Regions from separate parts of the Terrisporobacter hibernicus genome, predicted to be linked through region 1. Evidence: a T-box and tRNA genes for the amino acid it is inferred to sense, from the RefSeq annotation. Region 1 holds a T-box; the other holds one or more tRNA genes.
What was found. The T-box of region 1 lies ahead of tyrS (tyrosine--tRNA ligase). A T-box ahead of a tRNA ligase gene usually reads a tRNA of that ligase, here a tRNA-Tyr.
Positions count from the first base shown of each region.

Region 2: it has a tRNA-Tyr gene. The T-box ahead of tyrS (tyrosine--tRNA ligase) is inferred to sense a tRNA for this amino acid. The anticodon was not compared.

Region 1 is NZ_CP081135.1:1,710,318-1,730,619, reverse strand. It holds gene JW646_RS08330 (hypothetical protein) at 1-272, shown strand, start outside; gene JW646_RS08325 (hypothetical protein) at 409-1,197, shown strand; gene murC (UDP-N-acetylmuramate--L-alanine ligase) at 1,246-2,604, opposite strand; gene purR (pur operon repressor) at 2,840-3,718, shown strand; gene spoVG (septation regulator SpoVG) at 3,884-4,162, shown strand; T-box leader at 4,413-4,660, shown strand; gene tyrS (tyrosine--tRNA ligase) at 4,743-5,966, shown strand; gene glmU (bifunctional UDP-N-acetylglucosamine diphosphorylase/glucosamine-1-phosphate N-acetyltransferase GlmU) at 6,179-7,555, shown strand; gene JW646_RS08295 (ribose-phosphate diphosphokinase) at 7,616-8,566, shown strand; gene JW646_RS08290 (type IV pilus twitching motility protein PilT) at 8,770-9,831, shown strand; gene JW646_RS08285 (prepilin peptidase) at 10,057-10,671, shown strand; gene pth (aminoacyl-tRNA hydrolase) at 10,684-11,247, shown strand; gene mfd (transcription-repair coupling factor) at 11,261-14,653, shown strand; gene JW646_RS08270 (peptidylprolyl isomerase) at 14,670-15,662, shown strand; gene JW646_RS08265 (stage V sporulation T C-terminal domain-containing protein) at 15,769-16,308, shown strand; gene JW646_RS08260 (putative polysaccharide biosynthesis protein) at 16,450-18,063, shown strand; gene yabN (bifunctional methyltransferase/pyrophosphohydrolase YabN) at 18,133-19,581, shown strand; gene JW646_RS08250 (HU family DNA-binding protein) at 19,662-19,946, shown strand; gene JW646_RS08245 (RNA-binding S4 domain-containing protein) at 20,018-20,260, shown strand.
Region 2 is NZ_CP081135.1:3,761,131-3,771,733, forward strand. It holds gene JW646_RS18325 (sigma-70 family RNA polymerase sigma factor) at 1-433, shown strand, start outside; gene JW646_RS18330 (hypothetical protein) at 443-616, shown strand; gene JW646_RS18335 (hypothetical protein) at 619-1,341, shown strand; gene JW646_RS18340 (hypothetical protein) at 1,351-1,500, shown strand; gene JW646_RS18345 (VRR-NUC domain-containing protein) at 1,490-1,849, shown strand; gene JW646_RS18350 (HNH endonuclease) at 1,864-2,457, shown strand; gene JW646_RS18355 (hypothetical protein) at 2,462-2,716, shown strand; gene JW646_RS18360 (HNH endonuclease signature motif containing protein) at 2,802-3,230, shown strand; gene JW646_RS18365 (radical SAM protein) at 3,333-4,313, shown strand; gene JW646_RS18370 (Spo0E family sporulation regulatory protein-aspartic acid phosphatase) at 4,400-4,519, shown strand; gene JW646_RS18375 (hypothetical protein) at 4,533-4,781, shown strand; gene JW646_RS18380 (nucleoid-associated protein) at 4,784-5,776, shown strand; gene JW646_RS18385 (hypothetical protein) at 5,788-6,045, shown strand; gene JW646_RS18390 (hypothetical protein) at 6,111-6,503, shown strand; gene JW646_RS18395 (hypothetical protein) at 6,496-6,678, shown strand; gene JW646_RS18400 (MazG nucleotide pyrophosphohydrolase domain-containing protein) at 6,680-6,955, shown strand; gene JW646_RS18405 (ASCH/PUA domain-containing protein) at 6,965-7,237, shown strand; gene JW646_RS18410 (hypothetical protein) at 7,238-7,426, shown strand; gene JW646_RS18415 (hypothetical protein) at 7,446-7,940, shown strand; gene JW646_RS18420 (hypothetical protein) at 7,940-8,257, shown strand; tRNA gene JW646_RS18425 (tRNA-Tyr) at 8,560-8,629, shown strand; gene JW646_RS18430 (NUMOD4 domain-containing protein) at 9,038-9,742, shown strand; gene JW646_RS18435 (hypothetical protein) at 9,732-10,163, shown strand; gene JW646_RS18440 (hypothetical protein) at 10,203-10,603, shown strand, end outside.

The DNA.
Region 1 (20,302 bases):
CATACTTAGGTTATGTAAATTCTTTAAACTACACTATGTACAGCGATGCTATAATGCAATCTTATAAATACAGACACTACTTATTTGGAGTACAGTATGATGAATATAATAAGAGACAATATTACATTTATGCAGTGCCAGGAAGAAAAAATGAACAACCAGATAAAGGAAATACAGGATTTACAAGATATCAAGCATGTGATAATAGAAATAATTCTTTAGGTTACTGGTTATGTTTTGTGGATTGTAAAGCGAGAAGAATAGTTAAATAAACGGTTTATATTATATAATACACATGAAATAGTAAGTTAGATGTAATGAAAAGAACTATTTAAAATAAATTAATCTTAAAATTAACAACAAAAAGTTATATAATAGTTATATAAAACATTTAACCGGGGGTAAGACATGGCTAGAAAAAGAAGAATAAAAAAATCAGTGTTTTTAGTTGCAGCTATTATACTATTTTTTGGTGTATATATTATATCGTTTACTCTTTTCTCTAATAAAGACAATAGCAGTAAAGACAATGCAGTGAAAATAGAAGAGCCTGAAGATAATAGATCTTTACTTAAACAATTAGAGGAAAAAGATAAGATATATTTATCTGATGGTACTGTATCAGATGTTAGAGTTGATGAGCAATTATTAGAAGAGTTAAGATACTCTTTTGAGGATATTAGCAAAATAAGAAAACCAGCATCTTATGAGTCTACTTATGAAGGATATTCAGATGATGGACTAAAGTTTTCAACAAATTTAGATGTAATAAGAATTTATACAGTCAATGAAGAAGAATACTATAAAATTCCTGTAGCATCTAAAGATGAATTAAAAAAAATATTAGATAAGGGTATCTATACATCATTTGATTTTATAAAGCAATATAAAACATGGAAAGAAGTTAAGATAACTTATAAAGACACAACTAAGAATTTAAGCAAGTGGAAATATGATGACATAGCCAATACAATGGCTGCGAAGAGAGTGGTTGGTAAAGTACAACCAGAAAAAAGTAAGGAAAGAAGTAAATATAATTTTGTAATTGAAATTAAAGCCGATAATTATGAAGCCAAAGTTGAAGTTATGGGAGCTAACTACGTACAAATAGAATCCAAAGGATTAAATTCTTATTACGAAGTGCATACAGCTTTATATGATTATATTAAGGATGAGGTTTTTCAATTATCTAAATAATAAAAAAGTAGAAAATTTGATAAGTCAAATTTTCTACTTTTTTTATTATTACTTATTTTCTTCAAGTAATAATTCACCTATACGGTAAACAGGGCCTGCACCAGCAGTTATTAGTAAATCGTTAGGTTTCATATTAGCTTTTAGGTAATCAACAATATCTTCGAATTTGCTGATATATATAGCATCCACATTGTTGTGATATAGTTTTTCAACCAAGTCTTTAGAATGAATATCTCCTGGATCATCTTCTCTAGCAGCATATATGTCAGTTATTATAACTTTGTCTGCAGAGTAGAATGCTTCTCCAAATTCATTGAAAAGAGATTTTGTTCTACTATAAGTATGAGGTTGGAATACACACCATAAAGTAGATTTTTTTAGTTTTTTAGCAGCAGCTAAAGTTGCTTTTAATTCTGTTGGATGATGAGCGTAATCATCAACGATTAAGGCATCGCTATAAGTACCTTTAATCTCAAATCTTCTTCCAACACCTGTGTACTTGATTATGCTATTCTTCACATCTTCTACGCTTATTCCAGATACTAAAGAAACTATTATTGCAGAAGTAGCATTGTAAATGTTGTGTACACCAGGAACTGATAGTTGGAATGTTCCTAAATCTTTTCCAAAGTAAGTTAAATCAAATGATCCAAACCCGTTATCATTAAAATGAATATTTTTAATAATAACATCATTGAAAGCTTCCTTACCATACTTGATTATATTAGCCTTAACATCATGTAATATTCCATCTGTATTAGGGCTATCACCATTTATTACAAAGTGACCATCTTTAGGTAATAACTTTCCGAATTTGTTAAATGAAGCTTTAATTTCTTCTATTCCAGAAAAATAGTCAAGATGATCTTCCTCTATATTTAAAACAATTGCTATTTTAGGATTAAAGTTCAAAAAACTATCAGTATACTCGCAAGCTTCTGTTATGAAGTTTTGAGAGTTACCTATTTTTACATTACCACCAATTGATTTTAAGTTACCACCAACTAATATTGTTGGATCTAAGTTAGTTGAACCAAATATAGTTGATAACATAGAGGTAGTAGTAGTTTTTCCATGAGTACCTGAAACTGCTATTGAGTTTTTATACTCTCTCATTATTTGACCTAAAAATGCAGCTCTATTTATTGTCAGTATATTTTTGTCTTTTGCAGCCATAAGCTCTTCATTGTCTGTGTGTATAGCAGCAGTGTAAACTACCATATCTAATCCATTAGCAATGTTTTCTTTTTTTTGGCCAATATAAATTTTTGCACCTTGTGCTTGAAGTTTATCTGTCATTGAAGATTTGCTCATGTCTGAGCCTGAAACTTCGTAGCCCTTATTAAGGCAGATTTCAGCTAAAGCACTCATACTTATTCCGCCTATGCCGATGAAGTGTATCTTCATAATAATAAAACCACCTTTCATTTAATTTATTTCTATGAATAAGAACAATTTTTGTGGTATAATTAAATAATGTTCAATATTTTAAGTATCATATGCATATACTAATTCATATATTATAGTTTATTTATTTTTTTGTAATATATGAAACATAACTAATATTATATCATATAATAAAATCTTATGCATTATTTACTTTATACCATAAATGTTGTAATTGTAGGAGGTTACTGAAACAATGAAGTTTAAGAGAACGGAAAGAATTGGTGCTATAGTCAAGATATTATCTGACAACCCAAATAAAATTTATACATTAAGCTATTTCACAGAAACATTTAATGCTGCCAAGTCTACAATTAGTGAAGATTTATTAGTTGTAAAAAATGTATTCGAAAAATTACAATTAGGTAAAGTTATAACAATTTCTGGAGCGGCTGGTGGAGTAAAATACATACCTAAAACATCAATACAAGAAAATCAAAACTTCCTAATGGAATTATGTGAAAAAATAAGTTCCCAAGATAGAATTTTATCAGGAAGATTTCTATATTTAATAGATTTAATATATGATCCAACAGTTGTAGCTAAAATAGGAAAAATATTTGCTTCAAACATAGATTACTCTGAAGCAGATTATGTAGTTACTATGGAAACAAAGGGGATACCTATGGCTCTTATGACTGCAAAAGCTATGAATTTACCATTGGTTATAATAAGAAAAGACATAAAGGTTTCTGAAGGACCAACATTAAGCATGACTTATGTTACAGGATACAATTCAAAAGTAGAAAGTATGAGTTTACCAAGAAAAGCTATCAAGCCAGGAAGTAAAGTTATTCTTATAGATGATTTTATGAGAGGTGGAGGAACAATAAAAGGTATGACTCAACTTATGCAAGAATTCGGTGCAGAAGTAATAGGAACAGGAGTATTCATAACAACATCAATACCAGAAAATAAATTAGTTGAAGATTATATATCTTTAATAGAAATAGATACAAGAGAAAACGAAATAGTTGTTAAACCGAATTTAAAAACATTTAAAGATGAATATAGAACTGAAGACGTTGTGGATACTACTTTAGATAATGTGGCTGATGATGAAATTGATGAATAATTCAAACTAATTCCAACTGTATAATTATTTTTATGGATAAAAAATAAAAAAAACTCCGAAAAATTAAAGGAATTTGTTAAAAAGTATAGAATTATTTACCAAACAGTTTATAATTATATTGGGTAAATTGTATTTTGTCAAAATCACAAAGGGGGATATTGAGGTATGAACATAACTGACGTAAGAGTAAGAAAAATTACTGATGAGGGGAAAATGAAATGTATAGTTTCAATAACTTTTGATAATTTATTCGTAGTGCACGACATAAAGGTTATCGAAGGTCAAAATGGGCTATTCATAGCTATGCCAAGTAGAAAAGTTGGAGAAGGTAACTTTAGAGATATCGCTCATCCAATAAATGCAGAAATGAGACAAGTTTTAGAGGATGCAGTTTTAAAAGCATATGAAGAAGCATTAGCTCAATTAGAAGTTGCTGCAGAATAATTAAATAAAGTGGGAATATTTTAAAAATTTGCAATAAATAAACGAGTCGACTTAATCGGCTCTTTTTTAATATAAAATATACGACTATTAAGATAATAATGTATTATTTTTATTTTATTGCTAATAATAAAAATATCTAAATAAAAATGTTACAAAATAAAAAATATTATTAGATTTGAAGAAATGTTGACAAAAACATGAAATAAAATTATGATTATATCATAAGATATAATATAAAAATTAGTTTTATATAAAGGCAATGATAAGAACAAGTAATAATTAATAAAGATAAACAGAAAGTTACCGGTTGATGAGAGGTGCATATACAATTAATTATGAATACATCTTTGAGCTTCACACCGAAAAATGTTGAGTAGGCTGTGACGAATTTGACACACGTTATAGTGTCATAGTATTTATTTAGATACTAGCTGAGGTAAACGGTGTGAACTGTTTATAAATGAAGGTGGTAACGCGAGATATGCTCTCGTCCTTTTTAAGGACGAGGGCTTTTTTTATTATAACAAATTATAAAATTGATTTTTAAAATATAATTATAAAGGAGAGGAACACTATGTCAATGACGACTTACGATGAATTAGTTGCTAGAGGATTGGTTGCTCAAGTAACAGATGAAGAAGAATTAAAAGAACTTATAAATGCAGGTAAAGCAGTATTTTATATAGGATTTGATGCAACTGCAGATAGTTTACATGTAGGACATTTTATGGCCCTATGTTTAATGAAAAGACTACAGATGGCAGGAAATAAACCAATAGCACTTGTTGGTGGAGGAACTACAATGGTAGGGGATCCATCTGGAAGAACAGATATGAGAAAAATGATGACTCCAGAGCAAATAAATTACAACTGTGAATGCTTCAAAAAACAAATGAGTAAATTTATAGAATTTGGTGAAGATGAAGCTTTATTAGTTAACAATGCGGATTGGTTGTTAGATTTGAATTATGTAGAATTATTAAGAGAAGTTGGAACTCACTTTAGTGTTAATAGAATGCTTAGCTTTGAATGTTACAAAAGTAGAATGGAAAGAGGACTTAGTTTCTTAGAATTTAACTACATGATAATGCAAGCTTTTGACTTCTATCATTTATACGAAAAATACGGATGTCAAATGCAATTAGGTGGAAATGACCAATGGAGTAATATGCTTGCTGGTACAGAACTAATAAGACGTAAATTAGGAGAAAATGCTTATGCATTAACTATAACTTTACTTCTTAACTCAGAAGGAAATAAAATGGGTAAAACAGCTAATGGTGCAGTATGGCTAGATCCAAACAAAACTTCTCCATTTGAATTCTACCAATACTGGAGAAATGTTGGAGATGCTGATGTATTCAAATGTATGCGTATGTTAACATTCTTACCATTAGAAGAAATAGAAGCTATGGAAAAATGGGAAGATAATAAAATAAATCAAGCCAAAGAAGTTTTAGCATTTGAATTAACTAAGTTAATCCATGGTGAAGAAGAAGCTACAAAATCACAAGAAAGTGCAAGAGCTTTATTCTCAGGAGCAGCACATGATAACATGCCTACAACAGAATTAACTGATACTGATTTAACTGATGGTCAAATAGATATAATATCATTATTAGTTAAAAGTGGATTAGCTCCAACTAGATCAGAAGGTAGACGTAATGTGGAACAAGGAGGAGTAACTGTAGATGGTGAAAAAGTTGATGACTTCAAAGTTACGTTTACAAAAGATGATTTAACTGGTGATGGTATGGTTATAAAACGTGGAAAGAAAAAATTCCAAAGAGTAGTTATAAAATAATTAAATAATAAATAGCAGTAGCTACCAAATTATAGTTGCTGCTATTTTTGTGCATACTAAGATAATGCAAAGAAATACAAAAACCTAGTAATTTTATAAAAAAAATGCTATATTATAAATGACAATAATACGATTGAATTATATACTATTCAACAAATAATACACCATAATAGTAACAATTATAAAAAACCTTATTGAAATGGAGTGAAAATATGAACTTTAAAGCCATAATTCTTGCTGCTGGAAAAGGTACAAGAATGAAGTCAAAATATCCAAAGGTTGTTCATAAAGTGTGCGGAAAAGAAATGGTTAACCATATTATAGATGTATCAAAAAAATCTGGCGTTAAAGACGTAGTAGCAATATTAGGTCATGAATCAGAAGTCGTAAAAAATATATTGCCAGAAGATACTATGATTGCAATGCAAACAGAGCAACTAGGAACAGGTCATGCTGTTAAAATGGCAAAAGAATACATAAATGATGAAGACACAATAGTTATTTTATGTGGAGACACACCTCTTATAAAAGAAGAAACCCTAAAAAAATTATTTGATTACCATATAGAAAATGAATATACAGCTACAGTTTTAACTACAAAAGTTGATAACCCAGCTGGATATGGAAGAGTAATAAGAGATGAAAATGGTGATTTACTAAAAATTGTTGAGCAAAAAGATGGAAATGCTGAGGAATTAGCAGTAAATGAAATTAACTCTGGGATTTACTGTTTTAAAGGTAAGATGCTAAGAGAATCACTAGACTTACTTGATAACAATAATGCTCAAGGAGAGTATTACTTAACTGACACAATAAAAATATTAAGAGATAAAGGGTTTAAGGTTGGAGCATTCAACGGTTCTACAATTGAGGAATTAATGGGTGTAAATTCTAGATTAGAATTATCTAAAGCAGAAACTCTTATGAGAAAAAGAATAAATGAATTCCACTTATTAAATGGAGTTACTATAATAGATCCAGCATCTACTTATATAGAAACAGATGTGGAAATAGGACAAGACACAATAGTATATCCAGGAGCTATGATTCATGGTAAAACTAAGATAGGTAATGAGTGTATTATAGGAATGAATACTTCTATAACAAACTCAACTATAGGAGATAACACAGAAGTTAAAAACTCTACAATAATAGATTCTACTGTAGGAGAAAATACTACAGTGGGTCCTTATGCATATTTAAGACCAAAAAGTAACATAGGAAACCATGTTAAAATAGGTGACTTTGTAGAAGTTAAAAATGCAACAATAGAAGATAATTCAAAAGCATCACATCTGTCATACATAGGAGATGCCCATGTAGGTAAAGATGTTAACATAGGATGTGGGGTAGTATTTGTAAATTACGATGGAAAAAATAAATTTAAATCAATAGTAAAAGATGGAGCGTTTATAGGTTCTAACTCGAACCTAGTTGCACCAGTTACAGTTGAAGAAAAAGGATATATAGCAACAGGGTCTACTATAACTGATGATGTACCTGAAGGAGCTTTAGCTATTGCTAGACAAAGACAGGTTATAAAAGAAGGTTGGGTAGTCCAAAAAGAAAAAAGAGATGAGAATAAATAGCTAATTATTATTTTAGGAAAACACCTAATAATATTTATATAATTTTCAGGAGGATAAGTAATGAATACTAGCGGAAGCGAGATTAAAATTATTGCAGGTAATTCGAATAAGGAGTTAGCTGAAAAAATCGCAGAATATATAGGAGTAAAGGTTGCTGATTGCCAAGTAACAACATTTAGCGATGGAGAAATAAGCGTAAACATTAATGAAACAGTTAGAGGTTGCGATGTATTCGTAGTTCAATCTACTAACAACCCAGTTAACAACAACTTAATGGAATTATTAATAATGATAGATGCACTAAGAAGAGCATCTGCAGGAAGAGTAACAGCAGTTATACCATACTACGGATATGCAAGACAAGACAGAAAAGCTAAGGCAAGAGATCCAATCACAGCTAAATTAGTGGCAAACTTAATAACAGCAGCAGGAGCAGATAGAGTTTTAACTATGGACTTACATGCTTCTCAAATACAAGGATACTTCGATATCCCACTAGACCATTTATTAGGAGGAAGCTTATTAGCTAGCTACTTTAATGAGAAAAATATAGAAGATTTAGTTGTAGTTTCACCAGATTTAGGAAGTGTTACTAGATCTAGAAAATTTGCTAATCAGTTAGAGGGAGAAGTTCCAATAGCTATAATAGACAAAAGAAGACCTAAAGCTAATGTTTGTGAAGTAATGAACCTTATAGGAGATGTAAAAGGCAAAAATGTTATTATGCTAGACGACATGATAGATACAGCTGGAACTATAACAAATGCAGCTAATGCGCTTAAAGAATTCGGAGCTAAAAATATATATGCTGGTTGTACACACGCAGTATTATCTGGACCAGCTATAGAAAGAATAGAAGACTCTGCAATTAGTGAGTTAATAGTTCTTGATACTATAAAACTTCCTAAAGAAAAAGAAAATGATAAAATAAAAGTATTAACAGTAGCAGAAATGTTTGGAGAAGCTATTAAGAAAATATTCTCTAATGAATCTGTAAGTGTTTTATTCTAATTAGTAATTTATATGTAGGAGATATTAGTCTATAGATTAATATCTCTTTTTTTAGTTAAATTTACAATTTGAAAGTGCTAAATTAAAAGATTGAAATTGAGTATTAAATTACATAGTTCTGGTAATGAATTTAAATATACGATTTAATTTATAGAATTTGGAGGAATTAACATGGTGATTTAAATAATTACAAGGAGTAGACTATGAATATATTTGATATATTAAAAATAGCAATAGAGCTTGAGGCATCAGATATACATATTACAGTAGGCAGTATGCCAGTTGCTAGAGTAAAAGGAACATTTACAAAAGTAACAGAAAATATACTAACAAAGCATGATACAGAAAAGATGGCAAGAGAAATTTCTGGAGATAAAAACTTTAATAAAATTGAAAAATATGGTGAATGTGATTTTTCTGTGGCTATAGAAAGTGGAGAAAGATTTAGGGTAAATGCTTATAAACAAAAAGGAAGTTATGCTATTGCAATAAGAGCTATTACTTCTCAAATTCCTTCTTTCGAGGACCTAGGATTACCTGATATACTTAAAACTTTTACAGAAAAGCATAAAGGGCTAGTATTAGTTACAGGACCAACAGGAAGTGGTAAAAGTACGACACTTGCAAGTCTCATAGACATAATAAATAAAAATCAACAAAGGCATATTATAACTTTAGAAGATCCAATAGAATATGTTCACCAACATAAGAAAAGCTTAGTAAATCAAAGAGAAATAGGACAAGATACTGAAAGTTTTAACTCTGCTCTAAAGGCAATACTTCGTCAAGATCCAGATGTTATTCTTGTAGGAGAAATGAGAGATTTAGAAACTATTTCTATAGCACTAACAGCAGCAGAAACAGGTCACTTAGTGTTTTCTACTCTTCATACTATTGGGGCAGCTAAAACAATAGATAGAATAGTAGATATGTTTCCATCAGAGCAACAGCAGCAGGTTAGAACCCAATTATCCACAGTATGTGAAGGGATTATTTCTCAGCAGTTATTGCAGACTATTGATGGAAAAAATAGAGTGGTAGCTATGGAGGTTATGGTGTCAAATCCAGCTATAAGAAATTTAATAAGAGAAAATAAAACTTATCAAATTCAAAATATTATACAGACAGGAAGCAAATATGGAATGCAAACTATGGATCAAGAATTAGTTAATTTATATATGAAAGGAAAGATATCAAGTCATAGTGTGCTTAGTAGATGTACAGACTACGAATATACCTGTAGACTAGTTGGAGATAGATACTAAACACTTTAGACATACTTTCTAAGCGCTTACAAGACTACGTAATTTTGGTTAATTGGTATTTAAATTTAAGTATAAAAAAACTATAATATTAAATACTCCTAGAATAAAAGGAAAAATATTAAAAGAAGTAGTATTTAATATTTATGAATATTGGGGAAATTAAACCATACTATTATTTATTTAAAAAATAAAATAATGATATATTTAACAATAGTAATAATTTTTATGATTTTATCCTATATTTCAGAAAGAATAGTCTATGGATTAGATAACTATATGGATAAAAATCTAACGAACAAAATATTAATATTTTTACCAAACATGATAATACCTATTTTAATATATACTAAGTATGAGCTAAGCATACAAAGCATAAGTTATATGGCATTAATTCCTTTCTTAACAATGGTTTCAATAATTGATTTGAGAACAACTTATGTATATGATATAACAATACTTAGTGGTATAATTATGCAGAGTGTTATTTTTTTATTGGACAAGCAGCTAATTAGAGGTTCAATGAGTAATATAAAAGGATTATTTATAGGTATGGTCCTATCCTATATTTTGGCAAAAGCAACAAAATCACTGGGAGACGGTGATATAGGTTTCTATGGGCTTTGTGCTTTTGTACTTGGGCAAGAATATAGCTTATATATGATATTTTTATCGTTTATGTTAGCTAGTATTTATGGAGGGTATATACTTTTAAGAAAGAAAAAATCTATAAAATCATCAATTCCTTTTACACCATTTATATCTTTAGCAACAATTTTAATAATATTAACACAAAAAGATATAATTAATTTATATTTTGACATTTTAAGTAGAAATCTATAAAGGAGGATAAAAATGTTTATAATAGTAGGTCTGGGAAATCCAGGTAAACAATATGAGAATACAAGACATAATATAGGATTTAATGTAATAGATATTTTAGCAGATGAATATGGTATAAGTGTAACTAAAATGAAGCATAAAGCTTTAATAGGAGAAGGAAGAGTAGGTACTGAAAAGGTTGTTCTTGTAAAGCCTGTAACTTATATGAATCTTAGTGGAGAATCTTTAGCTGAGATATATAATTTTTACAAAGTAGAAACTAGTAACATTGTAGTAATATACGATGATATAGATTTAGATGTAGGTAAAATAAGAATAAGAAAAAAAGGTAGCGGTGGGACTCATAATGGAATGAGATCTATTGTTAAGTGTTTAGGAACAACAGATTTTCCAAGAGTTAGAGTTGGAGTTTCTAAGCCAGAACCAGGCAGAGATTTAGCAAGTTTTGTTCTTTCTAGATTTAGCAAGGAAGAAGAAGGAGATTTAAAGGACGGTCTAGAAAAAGCTATTAAAGCTATAGATTGTATTATTAGAGAAGATATAGATTTATCAATGAATAAATTTAATGGAAAATAATTAGGAGGCTATTATGAAGGATGTATTATTATATCCTTTGCAGAATTTAAATGAATATAAGGAAATTATAAGCTATATTGAGGAAAGTGATGGTGCAGCCTTAGTTAATGGTTTATTACCTATGCAAAAGCCGCATATAGCTTATTCCATATTTAAAGAATTAAAAAAACAAATCCTTTTTATCGCCAATAGTGATTTAGAAGCAAAAAAAGTTTATGAGGATTTAGAAGGCTATATGAAAGGAAAGGTAGAATATTTATCAAGTCAAGATATTTACTTTTATCATTTAGATGCAAAGGACAGAAGCGAAGAAGCAAAAAAATTAAAAACACTGTTTAAATTAGCCAAAGGAGAAAAGGTTATTACAGTAACTTCTGCTGAAGCTATTTTAAGAAAATATATACCAAAAAAAGTATTAATAGACAATATAATTACTTATAAAGTTGGAGATGTTATAGATATAGAAAAATTAACCAATAACCTTGTTAATTTAGGATATGAAAGAGTTTCTAAAATTGAGGGATTTGGTCAATTTAGTATAAGAGGTGGAATAATAGATATTTTTTCTCTAGAGTACACTAACCCTATTCGTATGGAATTATTTGACGATGAAGTAGATTCTATACGAACTTTTGATGTGTTTTCACAAATGTCTATAGAAAAAATAAAAAAAGTTGTAATAACTCCCTCAAGAGAGTTTATATATCCTACGGAATTGGATAAAATAGTAAAAAGTTTAAAAAAAGAAATTAATGACAATACAGATGAAGATGCTATTTCTAATATTGATAAAATCTCAAGTAAAACCTATTTTGAAGGGATAGAAAATTATATTGATTATATTTATCCTCAAGAAAACAAAAGCATTTTTACTTATTTAAATGAAGATGCAGTAATTTTTACGCAAGATATTACAAGACTTAAGGAAAAGTGTGAAAATTACTTTAATGAGTTTAAAGATAATTATAAATTAAACTTGGAAAGAGGACTAGCTCTAAAAAACCAAGGTAAGTTAATTTATACTTATAATGATCTAAACTACCTTATAGGAAATAGATCTATTCTATTAAATACATTATTAACAAGACAAATAAATGAGTTTAACATAAAGAGAATTGTTAATTTTGACTCAAGGGAAATATCACCATATAATGGCAAGTTAGAACTTTTGGCAGAAGACTTAAACAGATTAAAATATAACGGAAATAAAGTTGTATTAGTGACAAGTACTTTAGAAAGAGCAAAGAAGCTAAGTAAGGACTTGATTGAGTTGAATGTGGAAACAATAATATCTAAGAACAGAGATATTGAAATTAAATCTTCCCAAATAATTATTTGCCCGGGAAATATACGTAGAGGTTTTGAATATAAATCAATTAAATTTATAGTTATTACAGACAATGAAATAATAGGAGTTCAAAAAAGAACTTCAACAAAGAAGAAAAAAAATAAAAATAAAAATGGGAAAAAAATTGACTCTTTCCTAGATTTGAATATAGGAGACTATGTTGTTCATGAAAATAGTGGTATAGGTAGATATACTGGAATAGAACAAGTTTTAGTAAATGGAATTAAAAAAGACTATATAAAAATAATTTACCAAGGTGGAGATAATCTTTATGTACCCATAGATCAAATGGATAAGGTACAAAAATATATTGGTGCAGATGTAGAAAGAGTCAAATTAAATAAATTAGGAACAAGTGAATGGACTAGAGCAAAAGCTAAGGTTAAACGAGAAATAGAAGATATGACAAAAGACCTTATTGAGCTTTATGCAAAAAGAGAAAAAGTCAAAGGATTTAAATTCTCAAAAGATACCCTTTGGCAAAAAGAATTTGAAGATTTATTTCCTCATGAAGAAACAGAAGACCAATTAAAAGCCATAAAAGAAACTAAAAAAGATATGGAATCATCAAAAGTAATGGATAGATTAGTTTGTGGAGATGTTGGGTATGGAAAGACGGAAGTAGCGATTAGAGCTATTTTTAAGGCTTGTATGGATAATAAACAAGTTGCTGTATTAGTTCCAACTACCATTCTTGCTCAGCAGCATTACAATACCTTCAAAGAAAGGTTTGAGAATTATCCAATCAGAGTAGAAGTTTTAAGCAGATTTAAAACACCAAAACAGCAAAAACAAATTATAGAAGATGCAAAAAAAGGCTTAGTTGATATATTAATAGGAACTCATAGAATCGTTTCAAAAGATATAAATCTACCTAAACTAGGATTAGTAGTTATAGATGAAGAGCAAAGATTTGGTGTTAAGCATAAGGAGTCCTTAAAAAAGATAAAAAATACTGTAGATGTATTAACTTTATCAGCAACACCTATACCAAGAACTCTTCATATGTCACTTAGTGGAATTAGAGATATGAGTGTTATAGAAGATCCACCACAAGAGAGACATCCAGTTATGACTTATGTTACTGAGGCTAAGGAAAGTATTATACAAGATGAAGTGGAAAGAGAAGTAGCTAGAGGTGGGCAAGTATTCTTTGTATATAACAGAGTTGAAGGGATTGAAAGGATAGCTGCAAAAGTACAAGAGTTAGTTCCAGATGCTAGGGTTGCTGTGGCACATGGTAGAATGACTCCAAAAGTACTAGAAAATATTATAATTGATTTCCTAAATAAGGAGTATGATGTTTTAGTTTGTACAACAATAGTTGAAACAGGTATGGACATTTCTAACGCTAATACAATGATAATTTATGATGCAGATAAAATGGGCCTAGCACAGTTATATCAATTGCGTGGTAGGGTTGGAAGAAGTTCTAGACAAGGTTATGCTTATTTAATGTATGAAAAAGATAAAGTTTTAAGTGAAGTGGCAGAAAAAAGATTAAAAGCCATTAAAGAGTTTACAGAATTTGGATCAGGGTTTAAAATAGCTATGAGAGACCTGGAGATTAGAGGGGCAGGAAATATATTAGGATCTCAACAACATGGTCACATGGCAGTTATAGGATATGACCTATATGTTAAAATGTTAAATGATGCTATAAGAAAAGTTAAGGGAGAACTAATAGTTGAAGAAGTAGAAGTTGAAATTGATTTAAGTGTTAACGCATATATCCCAGATTATTATATTGATGATGAATTAATAAAATTAGAAATGTATAAAAAAATTGCATGTATAGAAAATAAAGAAGATTTAGCAGAAGTTCAGTATGAACTGGAAGATAGATTTTCTGATATTCCTAAACCTGTAGAAACATTATTAAACATTGCTTATATAAAATCTATGTGCAAAAAACTTAAAATAGAAAAAGTAAGACAAGTTAAGGATGAAATAATTTTAAGTCCTTTAACTAGATACAAAACTAAAGAAACTATAGGATATAAAATAGTTAAGGAATTAGAAGAACTGTTAGAAAAAATGTTAAAAATAAATAATTGATTTGGAGAGGTGTTTTATGAAAAAAATATTTACTTTTATCCTGTGCATAATGATGACAATATCATTAATAGGCTGTAGTGCGGATAAAAAAGCAGTAGCCATAGTAAATGGACAAAATATAACTTTAGAGAATTACCAAAAACTATTGTACTTAAATAAATCATCAATGGAATCTTATTACGGAAGTGATATTTGGTCTAAAAAAATGGAAGACGGAAAAACTTATTCAGATACATTAAAAGAAATGGTGCTTCAAACTATGATAGGTTCTGAGGTTATTTATCAACAAGCAGAAAAAGATAAGGTTATACCTACAGATAAGCAAGTACAAGATCAAATAAATAGTTTCAATGAAAGTACAAAAAATAATAGTGAGTACCAAGAACAACTTAAAAAAATGGGAATAAATGAAGATTTTCTTAAGTTCCAATTCACAAGAGATTTAGCTAATACTAATTTGCAAAAGAAATTTGAAGAAGATACAAAAATATCAGAAACTGAAATGAAAAAATATTATGAGGATAACAAAAAAAGTTTTTATACTGACACTGTAACAGCTTCTCATATACTACTAAAAACTCAAGACAGTGAAGGAAAAGAATTATCAGCAGAGAAAAAGAAAGAAGCTAAGAAGAAAGCAGAAGAAGCCCTTGCAAAGGTTAAATCAGGAGAAGATTTTGCAAAGGTAGCTAAAAAATACTCTCAGGATTCATCAGCATCTAAGGGAGGAGAGTTAGGTACTTTTGGCAGAGGCCAAATGGTATCTGAATTTGAAAAAGCTGCTTTTAACATGAAAAAAGGTGAAATATCAGATATAGTAGAAACTGAATATGGTTATCATATAATAAAAGTTACAGGTAGGGTAGATAAACAAGAAACTTATAATGATGTAAAAGATAAAATAAAGACTACACTAGCGGGTCAAAAATATACTGAATATGTTGAAAAACTAAAAAAAGATTCTAAGATAGAACAAAAAGAAGATGTTGTAAAAACTGCTAAATTTTAATATAATAGCTATATCTAATTAAGGATATAGCTTTTTTTGTATATTTTTCTTATCAATGGTAAAAATATATACATATAAAGACAGTAATGGAGGGATTAATTAATAAATGAGAGCGACAGGAATAGTTAGAAGAATAGACGACCTAGGAAGAGTTGTTATTCCTAAAGAGATTAGAAAAACCCTTAGAATAAGAGAAGGTGATCCTCTAGAAATATTTACAGCTAAAGACGGAGAAGTAATCCTTAAAAAATACTCTCCAATTGGAGAATTAAATGAATTCTCACAAGAATATGCTGAAACATTAGGAGAAATACTAGGACAAGGTGTTGTAGTAACAGATTTAGATTCTATAATAGCTGTATCTAAATTGCCTAAAAAGGACTATAAAGAAAAAAGTATAAGTAATGAATTAGAACAATTAATTGAAAATAGAGTAGTTAAGCATGCTAATGATAATAAAATGATACCATTATACAAAGATGATTCTACTCCATATAGCGGTCAAATTATTATGCCAATTATAAGTGATTCAGGAGACTGCATAGGTTCAATTTCAGTAGTTACAAAAGACAATGAAGTTTTTTCTGAAGATATAGAAAAAATTCTTAAAATTGCAACTAGCTTTTTAGGAAAGCAGGTACAATAAATACTAAAGGCCCTTAATATAAGGGCCTTTAGTATTTAAAAAATTTGTTTTCTAAATAATTAAAAAATCTTAAATTATTGAATATACTTATAAAGATGTGATATATTAAAGTTTGTTATATAAATGATATGGAGGTAAGTTATGAATAATAACGCGCAGAAAGAATCGTTTTTAAAAGGTGCGCTTATACTTGGAATGGCAGGTATAATTGTTAAGATAATGGGTGCATTTTTTAGGATTCCTCTTGGTAACATAATAGGGTCAACGGGATTAGGATATTATCAAGCGGTATATCCAGTATATACTTTGTTCTTAACCTTAGCTACAGCAGGGTTTCCAACAGCACTTGCAAAACTAGTTTCAGAACAAAGAGCTGTAGGAGATTTTGGTGGAGCTAATAAAACATTTAAAATATCATATACAGTTTTATTTATTACTGGATTGATATCATTTTCATTTTTCTTCTTTGGTGCAGATTTTATATCTACAGTACTATTGAAAAACAGTGGATCATACGCGGCTTTAATTGCTATTTCTCCTGCTTTACTATTTGTTCCTTTAATGTCTTCTTATAGAGGATATTTCCAAGGAAGAAGAGAAATGTCTAAAATAGCTGTTTCTCAAATAATTGAACAGTTTTTCAGGGTAGTATTAGGATTATTATTGGCTTATATGCTTATGAAAAACTTTGGAGAACAAATGGGAGCTGCTGGTGGAGTGCTAGGAGCTGCAATAGGTGGATTTGCTTCTGCTGTATTTCTAATTTACATATATTTAAAAGGTAGTAAATCTAGGAAAGCTGAAATAGCCCAAAGTAAGCATATAAAGCTTGAAAGTACGGGTACTATATTAAAAAGATTATTATATGTTGCCATACCTATAAGTATTGGTGCATGTGTAATGCCTTTAGTAAATATGGTAGATAGTGTAATAGTAGTAAGAAGGCTTACAGAAACTGGATTTAATATAGAACAAGCAAACTCTCTACTTGGCCAATTATCAGGAATGGCAATATCAACTGTAAACTTACTTGTAGTTATAGATCAAGCTATAGGAATGAGTTTAGTACCATCTATCTCAGAGGCTTATGCATTAAAGCAAATGAAAAGAGTAAGGAAAGAAGCTAAGACAGGATTAAAAACTATTTTGTTAGTTACTTTACCAGCTACATTTGGATTTGCAGCTCTTGCAGGGCCAATAATGAAATTATTATATCCAGCAGAACCAGCAACTCTTGGGACTATGTTATTTGTAGTGTCTCCTTGTGCAGTATTTTTAGGTTTAATATATGCACAAAATGGAATACTACAGGGTATGGGAAAACCTATGATGCCAGTTATAGCGTTGGCTATTGGTATGGTATTTAAAGTAGTACTAAGCTATGTATTAACAGGGATACCATCGATAAATATCATAGGTTCTGGAGTAGGTACTTTATCAGCATATGCAGTAGCATCTATAATAGAGTTTATTTATATAAAGAAACATCTAAAGTTAAGATTATCACCAAAAGAGTTTATTATAAAACCGATGATAACAGTTATAACAATGTATGTAGTAGTTAAATTATCATATGGACTTATGGTAGGCTTCTTAGGAAATTCATTATCAACTTTAGTTTCAATAGCTATTGGTGGAGTTGTTTATGGCTTGGTTTTACTAGGAATAGGTGGAATTAGGAAAGAAGAAATTTTAACTATGCCAAAAGGTGAAAAAATCTACTCAATTTTAAGAAAACTTAAACTTATGAGATAGAAATATATAAATGAATGATAGGGTTATACTGAAGTATAATCTTATCATTTATATATAGGAGATAATAAAATGGGAAAAATATCTATTGTAGGACTAGGACCTGGAGATTACTCCTTAATTAGCCAAGGTGCATTAGAATCATTAAGTTCTAGTTCTAATGTTTATTTAAGAACTAAGAAACATCCAACAGTAGAACAGCTAGAAGAACAAATTCAATATACTGCTCTAGATTATTTTTATGAAAAAGAAGATAATTTTGAAGAGGTATATGGACAAATTGCAAAGTTTATAGTAGAAAAGGGCAAAACTGAAGACTTAGTTTATGCAGTTCCGGGTCATCCTCGCGTTGCAGAAAAGACTGTAGGCATTATAGAAGGTTTATGTATAGCAAATAACCTAGAACTAGATATAATACCGTCTATGAGCTTTGTAGATGCCATGTACAACTATCTAGGAGTAGACCCGGCAGAAGGATTTAAACTATTAGATGCTTTTGAGTTAGAAGAGTCTTATATAGATATAAGTACAAATACTATAATAACGCAAATATATGATTCTTTTATTGCATCAAATGTTAAATTAAAATTAATGGAACATTATGATGATGAACAAGAAATTTGCATAGTAAATGGTGCAGGAATAAAAGATTTAGAAAATAAAACATATGTAAAACTGTTTGAACTTGATAGAAAGCCTGAACTTTTTAGTTATTTAACAAGCTTGTATATACCCAAAAGCGATAAAAAGTTATATAATACAGTTCATGATCTACAAAATATAATGAAAAAGCTTAGAGGACCATTAGGTTGCGAATGGGATGCAAAGCAAACTCATCAGTCTTTAAAAAAATATTTAATAGAAGAAGCTTATGAAGTGGTACAAGCTATTGACAACGATGATATTGATGAACTAATTGAAGAATTGGGAGATGTACTTTTGCAAGTTATATTCCATTGTCAAATAGGAGAAGAAGAAGGATTCTTTAACCTAGGAGACGTATCAAGTAGTATTTGTAACAAATTAATACATAGACATCCTCATGTTTTTGAAAATGTTGATATAGATATGAATAAATTTGATAAAACATGGGAAGAACTGAAAAAGAAGGAAAAAGGTGAGACTAGTGTAACAGAGGGCTTACAAAGGATTCCTCAATTTTTGCCGGCTCTAACTAAAGCAGAAAAAATACAATATAAAGCCGCCCTAGTAGGATTTGACTGGGATAATATTGGTGATGTTTGTAAAAAAGTTGAAGAAGAATACAAAGAACTACTTGACGAATGTAAATCAAGGAATATAAAATACATAAAGGAAGAGTTAGGCGATTTATTATTTTCAATAGTAAATTTAGCAAGATTTTTACAAGTTGATCCGGAAGAAGCATTAAACTTAACTAGTAATAAATTTATAAAAAGATTTAAATTTATAGAGGATAATGCTAAAGCAATGAATAAGACATTGGAAGAAATGACATTAGAAGATATGGATAAACTATGGGAAAAGGCTAAATTTCAATAAATAATAGAAGGAAATTTCATAAATATATAGAACTTACAAGAAAAGAGTTTTATATTAACACATTTTAGGAGGTAAAAATAATGAATAAAGCTGAATTAGTATCAAAAATGGCAGAAAAAAGTGAGTTAGAATTAACTAAAAAACAAATAGAGGATGCATTAAATGCATTTATGGCTTCAGTTGAAGAAGCATTAGTTGGAGGAGAAAAAGTACAATTAGTAGGATTTGGAACTTTCGAAACTAGAGAAAGAGCTGCTAGACAAGGAAGAAACCCAAGAGACCCACAACAAGTTATAGAAATACCTGCTTCAAAAGCTCCAGTATTCAAAGCTGGAAAAGTTTTAAAAGAAGCTATAAACAAATAAGAATATAATAGAGATTATAATAGATAAAAGTGTGGGCTTCCCACACTTTTTCTGCATACTAAGGAGGTCATATGAGACTAGATAAATTTTTAAAAGTATCCAGAATAATAAAGAGAAGAACAGTGGCAAAAGAAGCTTGTGATAAAGGGATAGTAACTATAAATGGAAAACAAGCAAAATCATCTTCAGAAGTTAATACAGGTGACATATTAGAAATTACTTTTGGAGAAAAAGTAATGAAGTTTAAAATAACTGAAATAAAAGAACATGTTCTTAAGGCTGAAGCAAAGGAAATGTATGAGATAGTAGAATAATATTTACACAACCTCAGTATATTTATATTAGGAGTAATTTAT
Region 2 (10,603 bases), 2.0 Mb from region 1:
TGACTTTGAAACATATAGAAAGATATTTCAAGCTAGAAATAGATTATCTCAAGAATTTCATGGAGAACCAACTAATCGTGAGGTGGCTATATATTTGGGTATGGAGCAGTTGGAAGTTGAAAGAGTTATAGGAGTAATGGAAAACCGAACTAGTATATACAGCACTAAGTACTATAACAAAGATGGAAAAGATGACATATTAATATATGAATCAATAGAGGACCAAGACAACATATCAGAAGAACAACTCATAAACAAAATGATTATAAGAGAAGCAATGAAAAAGTTAGATGAAAAGCAAAAGAAAATAATAGAACTTAGATATATAAATGATCTAACTCAAGTACAAGTAGGAAAGATATTAAATGTTACTCAAGTTCATGTATCAAGAATAGAAAGGAAAGCCTTAAAGCTATTAAAAGAAGCGATATAGGAGGAATTTATGAAGAAGATATTAGGAGGGAAAGAACATAGCTGCATTAACTGCGGAGGAACTATGATATATATCCATATATCTAGAATTGGAGTAGTAAGCCAGTGTCGAGAATGTGGCAATTGTGTATCTGGAAGAGTTAAAGAAGAAGTAAAAATATATAGTTATGAGGAGAAGAGATAAATATGAGTAATTTAGAAAATAACATAAAAGATTGTATAGCTAATGAACTTGAAAAAGGTGTAATAGAAAAAGTAATAGCACAGCAGTTAGAAAAGTGTATTGAAAAATCAATAAGTGATATGTTTAGCTGGGGTGGTGATGTTAAAAAAGTTGTGGAGGAAAAAATTAAATCAGTAATGGTTCCTTACTTAGAGAGTTACGACTATTCTAAATACATAACAAAACTTGATAGTGTATTAGTTGATGTATTGAAAAATACAGCATTAGATAATAAGAGACTTTTAGAAAATTTTAAAAATTTAATGACGAGTGAAGATATTCCTAAAGTAATTAAATTAACTGATATATTTGATAAATGGAATGAATACTGCAAAAAAGAAATCGATAAAAATGATATTGAAATGGACTATGATGGTGGATATATAAACACTAGATTTACTGTAGAAGATGTTAGTAATGATTGGAGTATTTATAAAACATATATGGTTGTATTTGAGTGTGAAGAAGATGAAGATATAAAGCTTGAATTTAGTATTCAAGCATACGAACCGAAAGAAGATACTGGATTCACTAGTAATTATAAAAATGTTGGGGATTTAAGAAACTTAAGACATTTAAATGACTTTGAGATCCTAATGATGAGGATAAGCAAAGGTTACAAAAATATAATTGTAGATAGCTTTGAAGAAAGCGAAGAAGTATTTGTTGAAAATGATGAATGTTAGGGGGAACAAATGAAAAGAACTAAGAAAGATAACAAAGAGATTCTTAATGTGGTAGGGATAGCAAAAGAATATGTAAATGCTGGATATAAACCTGGACAAGCTATAGATATGGCCAAAGAAGATTTAAGAAAACAGGAGATTGAGAAGTATGAAAAGTAGAGAAGCACAGGAGCAAGCTGTAGTCATAAGTTGGTGTAAAATGCAAGAAAACATATATCCAGCACTTAAAAATATATACGCAATTCCAAATGGAGGATACAGAAATAAGATAGAAGCAAAAAATTTGAAACTACAAGGTGTTAAATCTGGGGTCCCGGATCTACATCTAGCTTATCCAAATAGTTTTTACCATGGATTATATATAGAAATGAAGTGGGGTAAGAATAAACCTACCGAAAACCAAGAAGATTGGATTAAAAGATTATCGGCAGTAGGTTATAAATGTGAAGTTTGTTGGAGTAGTGAAGAAGGAATCGAAGTCATAAAACAATATTTAGGCATTAAATAAAAAGAGGTGGCTATATGAGAGAAATATGGAAAAATGTAATAGGATATGAAGGATTGTATAAAATTAGTAATTTAGGCAGAGTGAGAAGCTTTTTGAATAATGGTGGGAATATAGTTCAAGAAGGTAAGCACAAAGCTATATTTCAAGACAAAAACGGATATATTTGTGTAAGAATTTCTAAAGATAAAAAAGCTAAAAATCAGTTTGTCCATAGATTAGTAGCAGAAGCTTTTATACCTAATCCTCAAAATAAACATCAAGTGAATCATATTGATGGAGATAAAACAAATAATAATGTATCAAATTTAGAGTGGTCAACACCAGAAGAAAATATACAACATGCTTATAAAAATGGCCTTAATATTCCTCTTAGAGGTGAAATTAATCCTAGATCACAAAAGGTTAAGTGTATAAATACCGGAATAATATATTCATCTATAAAAGAAGCACAAAGAAAAACAGGAGTATACCAAGCGAGTATTGGAAAATGTTGCAAAGGTGAAAGAAATTATGCTGGCAAGCATCCAACAACAGGAGAGAAGTTAATATGGGAATATTATAAACCAAATGAACAAGTTATAAAAAATTACTTAGGGATAAGGGGATGATATTTTGAAAAATACACTAGCAGATTTGAATAATCACTTATTTGAACAAATGGAAAGACTTAACGATGAAAGCATAGTTGGAGGAAACCTAAAAGAAGAAATAGACAGAGCTAATGCAATGGCCAAAGTAGCAAGTCAAATTATAAATAATGGTAATTTAGTTTTAAAAATAAAAGTAATGCAAGATGAAAGAGCCATAGAAGAAGAAGAAATACCACCAATGCTAGGTTCTAGTAAGGAGTCTCCCAAAAGAAAGTAAAAAAGCACATAGATGGACAAAAGAAGAAGAAAAATACTTAATATCAATTATAGAAGGAAGGCACTACAAAGATATAATCGAGTTAATGAAAAATAAATTTGGTAATGAATATAGAAAGGAACAGTTAAGACAGAAGGCAAGAAAATTAAGAGTAAGTACTAGATTAAATGGTGGTTTTAAAAAGGGACATTCAATAAACGCATTAGATATTGGAAGTGAATCTATAGGTAAAAAAGGCTTTGTAATGGTAAAAATAGCAGAGCCAAATATATGGGAATACAAACATAAAATGATATGGGAAAAAGTAAATGGTAAAGTACCAGAAGGATACTGTTTATTATTTGCAGATAAAGATAAATCAAATGTATCTTTGGATAACTTGTTATTAGTCAGCAAAAGAGAACGATTCATAATGAACAAATATAGTCTGATTCATGATAATAAAGACTTTACAGTTACAGGACTTAATATTGCAAGGCTTATGTTAAAAATAAGCGAAGTTAAGAAAAGGTGATTAAATGAAAATATTAATCTACACAGTAATAGCAGTATTGATATTAGATATATTGATTGTGTTAGCAAGAATTAGAGCGGCAAATAAAAAGTAGGTGAGAATGTGGCGATAGGATTAATTGATGTAGATAGTAAAATACCTAATTTAGTATTAATGAAAATATCTAATTATTATAAATGCTTAGGCGAGGAAGTTGAGTTTGTACAAGAAAGTAAAGAATATGAAAAAATATATGCAAGTACGATATTCACTAGATCTAAAGATAAAGTTGAAAAACTTATAGAAAAATATGGAGACAAAATTGAAATAGGTGGTACTGGATGGGATATAAAAAAAGAATTACCTATAGGAATAGAAAAAACTAAACCAGATTATGACTTGTATTCAGCGCAAGAGATAGCAGCAAGAATGAAAGGCATAATGACAAAAGAAAAGAAACTTAAAAAAGCAACAGAAATAGTTAATGCAGGTATGGGATTTACATCGAGAGGTTGTGTAAGGAATTGTGGATTTTGTTTTGTTCCAACTAAAGAGGGCAAGTTTCACGATGTAGCAGAAATTAAAGATATTATAAATCCTAAAAGCAATGTAATGATTTTACATGACAATAATTTTACAGCGGATCCATATTGTGTGGACAAGCTAAAAGAAATAAAAAAACGTAAATTGATAGTAGACATCAACCAAGGTTGTGATGTTAGATTAATGAATGATGAAAAAGCTTATTGGCTAGGACAAGTAAGGCATCTTAGAAGTGTTCATTATGCATGGGACTTAATGGACTATGAGGATAAAGTATTAGAAGGTATAGAAATACTATCGAAATATGTTAAGAAGTATAAACATATGTGTTTCATGCTAGTTGGATTTAATACAACTTTTGAAGAAGATATGTATAGATTTAGAAAATTAACAGAAATGAAAGTAGATCCATTTGTAATGATATATAACCAAAAAAATGATGTAAGATTAAAACATTTTGCTAGATGGGTAAACGGAAGAATATATAAAAAGTGCAAATTTGAAGAATATGGACCGTGGATAAAAGCACAGGTTACATATAACCAACTTAGTTTTATATAACAATAGAATAGAGGATTAAACTGTTATAGTCTTAATTCTCTATTCTCAAATAAGAATCAATTAATAATAAAAATAGAGGTGATTAATTGTTAGAGGAGTTAAAAGAAATACTTAGCAACTTATATGCACAGTATGGCTTAACAGACGACACTCTAAGATTAAGCCAAGTACTAGATAAACTTATATATCAAGAAATGAAATATTAGGAGGGAATAACAAATGAAAGAATTTCAAGGAACTGGAAGTATTGTAATAGATTTTGGGTTTTCTATTGAAGCAAATAGTTTAGAAGAAGCAAAAGAAAAAATTATAGAGGCAGAAGGATTAGACATAAACATTGTAGATGATGAAGGGAATAAAATAGTTAATGATTTCGATGTAAATGATTGGTATATAGTAGATAAAGCACAGCAAGGAAATATACAACAATCTGGAATTAACGATTTTGATATTTGGGAGGAAAAATAGTAATGATAATAAACAAATATATAGTTCATGTTTTAGATAGAAATAGTGAGAATCCAATCTTAAATGATTTTGAAGGAAAGGTTAGTTTAGAAATAGGTAATTTCTTTCAAAAGACAATCAAGGGAATAATAAAAGATACAGATCTAAGAAAAGCAGTATTCAATAATTATGAGGAAAACATAGTAAGACAATGTAGTAAGCAAATAATCTACGATGAAAAAAGTTTCATACTAAATTCAAAAGAAATAGCAAGTTACTTATTTGAAGCAATGAAAAATAATGATGAAATAACATCTTGTGATTTAGCAATAGTAATGTACACAAATAAAGACCAAAGAGGGGTTGCGATAATCAAATTAGACTATAAAGGCTTGATACATCATGATATTGCATTAGTGGATGATAAGTTCAATGTTAGCATAAACAAGAATGAATCAGCTTTAAGTAACTCAAAACCAAAACAAGCAGCACTTATAGAAGCACATGGACTTAATGATGAATATCAACTAAGGGTACTGGACAAGCAGTATGAAAATATGGGTGTAGAATCTAAATTTATTAAGAAATTTCTAGATGTAGAAAAAATAGTAGATGATAGCTATAAAACAAAAGAGTTTATCAAAGTTACTAATAAAGTGCTTGAGGTATGCTGTGGAAATGAACCTAAAAAGTTAGAAGATATAAAATCTCTAATGAATTATATGTTAAAAGAAAATAGTGTATTTGATATGGATAGATTTACAGGAAATGCAGATGAAGATACAAGTAAATTATTAAAAGAATATCTGGAAGAAAAAGAATTATATAAAGATTTCAATATAGATAAAAAAGTAGTTGAAAAGGCACTTAAAAACAGAACTGTTAAAACTGATAGTGGATTTAAAATAAGTGGAGATTTAGTATATTTTGAAGATCCTATGAAATACAGCCTAAGACAAAATGAAGATGGAACGTGCGATATAGTAATTAAAAATATTAGTTTTTATGAAGGATAAGAGGTGGGAAAATGGCAGTAGATGATTATACAACAGTAGATAAGGTTGAAATAGATGAACTTATAGAATTGACAGTAAAAGGAGAATATTTTATGCAATGTACTCCTATTGAACATTACACTATTGAGGGGCTAAAAGAAATATCAGAAAAAGCTAAGAAAAATAATTTGGTTATGACTATTTCAGAAGAACATAGTAACTTTTATCAAGGTGTTTTAATATGTTTGATCCAGAGAAATGATGTAAAAGGATGTATTGAATATATCTAAAGAATAGCTGAATAGGGGTTAGTACTTGAATATTAACTCCTATTCTAAAATAGGGAGATGATTGTATGTTATTCAATAGAGCTTATATAAATGAGTTAAAATCAGAAAACGAAAAACTTAAAAGACAAAAAGAAGAATATGCATATGAAATGATAAAGTCTATGGATTCAAGAGATTCTTATAAAAAGGCAAATATAAAATTGATAAATGACATTGGGAATTTAAAAAAAGATATAGAGAGTAAAGAAAATAGTGTATGCAATTTGTTAGAAGCAAATAAGGAGCTTAGTTTATCTAATAATTACTTAGAGAATAAAATAAAACTGCTAGAGCAAGTTATAAAGCAGCATGAAGAGAATGAATGTGAGTTAAATACTGAACTTTGTAAGTATAAAGGAATAGTTGATAAGATAGATAATTGCACTAGGATGGTTGAAGGGAGAGGAATAAATGAATAATATAAGTTGCAAACTAGTCAAAGACCCAAAAGAGAAAGTTACGACTGATAATATAAATGAAGAAATGGCGAAATACTGCAAAGAACATAGTGTAACTTGCAATGATTTGTGTGGAATTTGTGCAACTGAATATATATTAAAAAACTACGATGTAACAAGAAAGGATAATAAATAAAATGGAATATACAGATTATAGACAAGCAGTAGAACACAATAAGGACTTATGCAGTACAATAGCCATGGAAGAGAATGCAGAACTTATACAAGCTATTTCAAAGGCTAAGAGAGGTAAACTTGATAAAGATAATCTAGCAGAAGAAATAGCAGATGTATTGATTTGCATAGATTGGATTCAAGAAATATACGGAATAAGTCCAGCAGAGGTATATAGTTGGATAGATAGAAAAAAAGAAAGAATAGTTGCAAGATTAAATACTGGAATATTTAAGTAGGAGGAATATATGAGAATACATGAACTAAAGATATTACCTAAGTATTTTGAAAGAGTAGTTAATCGTGAGAAAACTTTTGAAATAAGAAAAAATGATAGAGATTTTCAAACTGGTGATGAAATAGAGCTGAAAGAATTTGATAATATAAGAAATGAATTTAGTGGTAGATGTGTATTTGGAAGGATAAGTTATATACTCAATAGTGGAGAATATGGGCTAAAACAAGGATATTGTGTGTTTTCTTTTAAAATAAATAAAGTAGCTATGGAGGAATTGAAATAAATGAGGAAAGTTAAAGAAGGTAATGTTATATTTTTAATACCAAAACAACCAGATACAATGGATTTAAGATGTAGTTGTTGTGGGATAGTTAAAAATGAACTTGATATAGATGTTTTAGAAGGGATTTATAGATGTGAATGTGGCTCAAGTAGTTTTATTCCACAAATTGAGATAGAAGAAATGATGTAGAAAACTGGAGGGAATATACATGACTAAAGAGGAATTTGATAAGTTGTATAAAAGTACAGAAGGGAAATTGTTTGGATATAAATACCTAGAAGGAAAGATAGAAAACAAGAATATAGAGATATTAAAAGAAAAGAATGAGTTCTTTGGATGTACTGGGATAAGATATGATGGTATAAAAACAAGTAAAACCTATAATGTACCTAAAAGTATTGAATTAGAACTTATAACAAAAGAGAAAAAAATAAATAAATTAGAGTATGAAAAAAATGATCTAGAATATGAAAAAAGAGAAATTGAAATAGCGATTAACAATTTCAATATGCAACAGAAAGAATTATTTGAAATATTGTATATGAGCAAAAGAGTTAGAGTGAGTAGAAGAGAAATAACATCAAAAATGCATATAAGTAAGACTACATATTATGAGTTAAGAAAATCACTTGTGGTAAGTGCTATTAATAGTATGCATCCTCAAATACTGATAGATGAAATATATACTAAGATGGTGAATTAATGATAGATTTAGAAACAGGTTGCTGCATATATGCTACATTACTTATGCTTATATGGATAATACAATTCTTTCAAAATGGAAGTGAAAAAACTAAATGGAAATACGAAATTGGAGATGAAGTTATAATATATAACAATGGTAAATACTTTGGATGTAAAGTATTAGAAAAAAGATATTATACAAAAGGGAAAGTAAAAAATAAGCCATGTTATAAATTAAAAATATTCAGCAAATGCATAGATATAATGACAGTGAATGAAGATGAAATATTGTGCACTTCAAATGAATATGGAAGATTTCCAAGATATGATAAATAGAGGGACACTTTTAGGACAAAGTACGGACAAAGTACGGAAAAAATATGTAAAATCGATGCTAAACTATTAATATAGAATAGTTTCATAATTTTTCACTGTCAAAGAAATGACTTAAATTCTCATACAAATTTAAGTTTCTGGAGGAAGGTACGGTAAAGCCTTCCTCAATATGTTGGCATTGGATTATAAGGGATTAAATCATATCGAAGGCCAAGAATGATATTAAAAACTTATACTGTGGTTCGAATCCATGGGCTGACCAATACGTATTAGACTGGATGATAACAGTATAAAATTAATCAAGCCATATAATTTAAACGGCAAAATTATGGACGTAATCCGTAGATGTAGGTTCGAATCCTGCTATGGCTTCAATAGAAGGAAAACTAATAAACCCAACATAAAAGTTGTAATAATAAATTAATCGTAGGGTAATGCGATTAACATTTACTTAAAAATAGTAGTAGTAACAAATAGTTTAATTATTTCAATAAACACTATATATTGTATAGACCTAATGACTTTTAAAAAGCCTAGTTCTAACATAACTAGGCTTTATTTGTGAAGGTGAGGGTATCTTTAATTGTTAGTTCAAATCTAACGACCTTCTTATATGTAATTTCTCAAAATATTCCCCTAAATTTAAGGAGTGTCTTAATAGATGCTCCTATTTTATTTTGTGAAATAAGCACTTACAGAAATGTAGGTGCTTTTATTATATAAAGAGTTTGCTGGATAATTACCAGCCCTCTTATTCTAAAAAGAATAGGAGTTGATCTAATGCAAGAAGTTTGGAAAGATATCGATGGTTATGAAGGTAAATATCAAGTTAGTAATTTAGGAAGAGTTAAGAGTTTGAATTATAACAGAACAGGCGAAGAGAAGTTATTAAAACCACTAGAAAATAAATGTGGTTATGTGAGAGTAGTGCTTTATAAAGACAGACGAGCTAAAAATTATCTAATTCATAGATTAGTAGCAGAGACTTTTATACCAAATCCAAACAATTATCCTATTATAAACCATAAAGATGAAAATAAACAAAACAATAAAGTTAAAAATCTTGAATGGTGTACTTATGAGTATAACAATACTTATGGATCAACAATAGAAAGGGCAGTAGAAAAAAGAAAAGGATATAAGCACACAGATGAAATTAGAAGGAAAATAAGCGAAAGTAATAAAGGCAAGAAATACTCTGAAGAAACCATAAATAAAATGAGAAAATCAAAATTAGGTCCCAATAATCCTATGTATGGTATGACAGGTAATAAAAATCCTATGTATGGTAGAAGAGGTAGTAAAAACCCAAACGCCATAAAAGTTATATGCATAACAACAGGTGAAATATTTAATTCAATTAAAGAAACAGAAATGAAGTTAAAAATATGTCATATAGTTGATTGTTGTAGAGGAAAAAGAAATTATGCAGGCAAACATCCGGTTACAGGTGAAAAATTAGTTTGGAGGTATTATGATGAGTAGGAGATGGATAGATGCAAATATAATAGCTAATGTAACAGAAGTACCGGAAGAGTTAAAAGATTTAGCATCTCTAATGAAATCTGTACCTAACTTTAACAAGGTAGATGGTGCAAAGAAAGTATATTCAAGAAAAGAATATATTATATTGGCAGTTAAGAATGGATATATAGTTTATAATACTTTAAAACCTTTTGAAAAATCTCATACGCATATTCGTTCATTCAATATGTCAAAGACTATTATAGAAAACTGTATTAACAAAAGAACACCTAAAACAAATAACTTATATTTACTAGAAAGTCATATAAGAATATCTACAGATAAAAAATATATAAAACTAGTAGAGGAATTGATTGAAGCTAAGAAAAGTAAAGATAAATTGAAATATAGAAATAAAAATATAAATAGCAAGAAGAAATAAGCATACAATTAATATATAATCATAGTAAGGGGTGATTGTATGAAGGAAATAAAAAATAAAGCTTATATTGAGTGTCCGAAGTGCGGGCAACAAGCCCTTATAACAACTACATCAAGTGGGTTGATAGGGTTAGGAGTAATAACATTATTAGCAGGAGGGTGTTTGATATGGATACCTGTTCTAGGATGGGTATGTGCACCAGTTGCATTTATACTAGGGTTTGCATTTATAGTATTCGGAATAATTAGTGCAATTATAGGCGGTGCTAAAATAGAATGCGAACACTGTAAAAGTAAATATAAATTAACTAAATCAGAGTATAAAAGTTTTATGAGAAATGGAGAACCTTCATTCGTAGAACAAGCTAAAGAAAGCTGGAATGAAAGTAAAAATTCAAATGCTCATATATTTATAAATAAAATAGAAAAGTTAGAAAATAA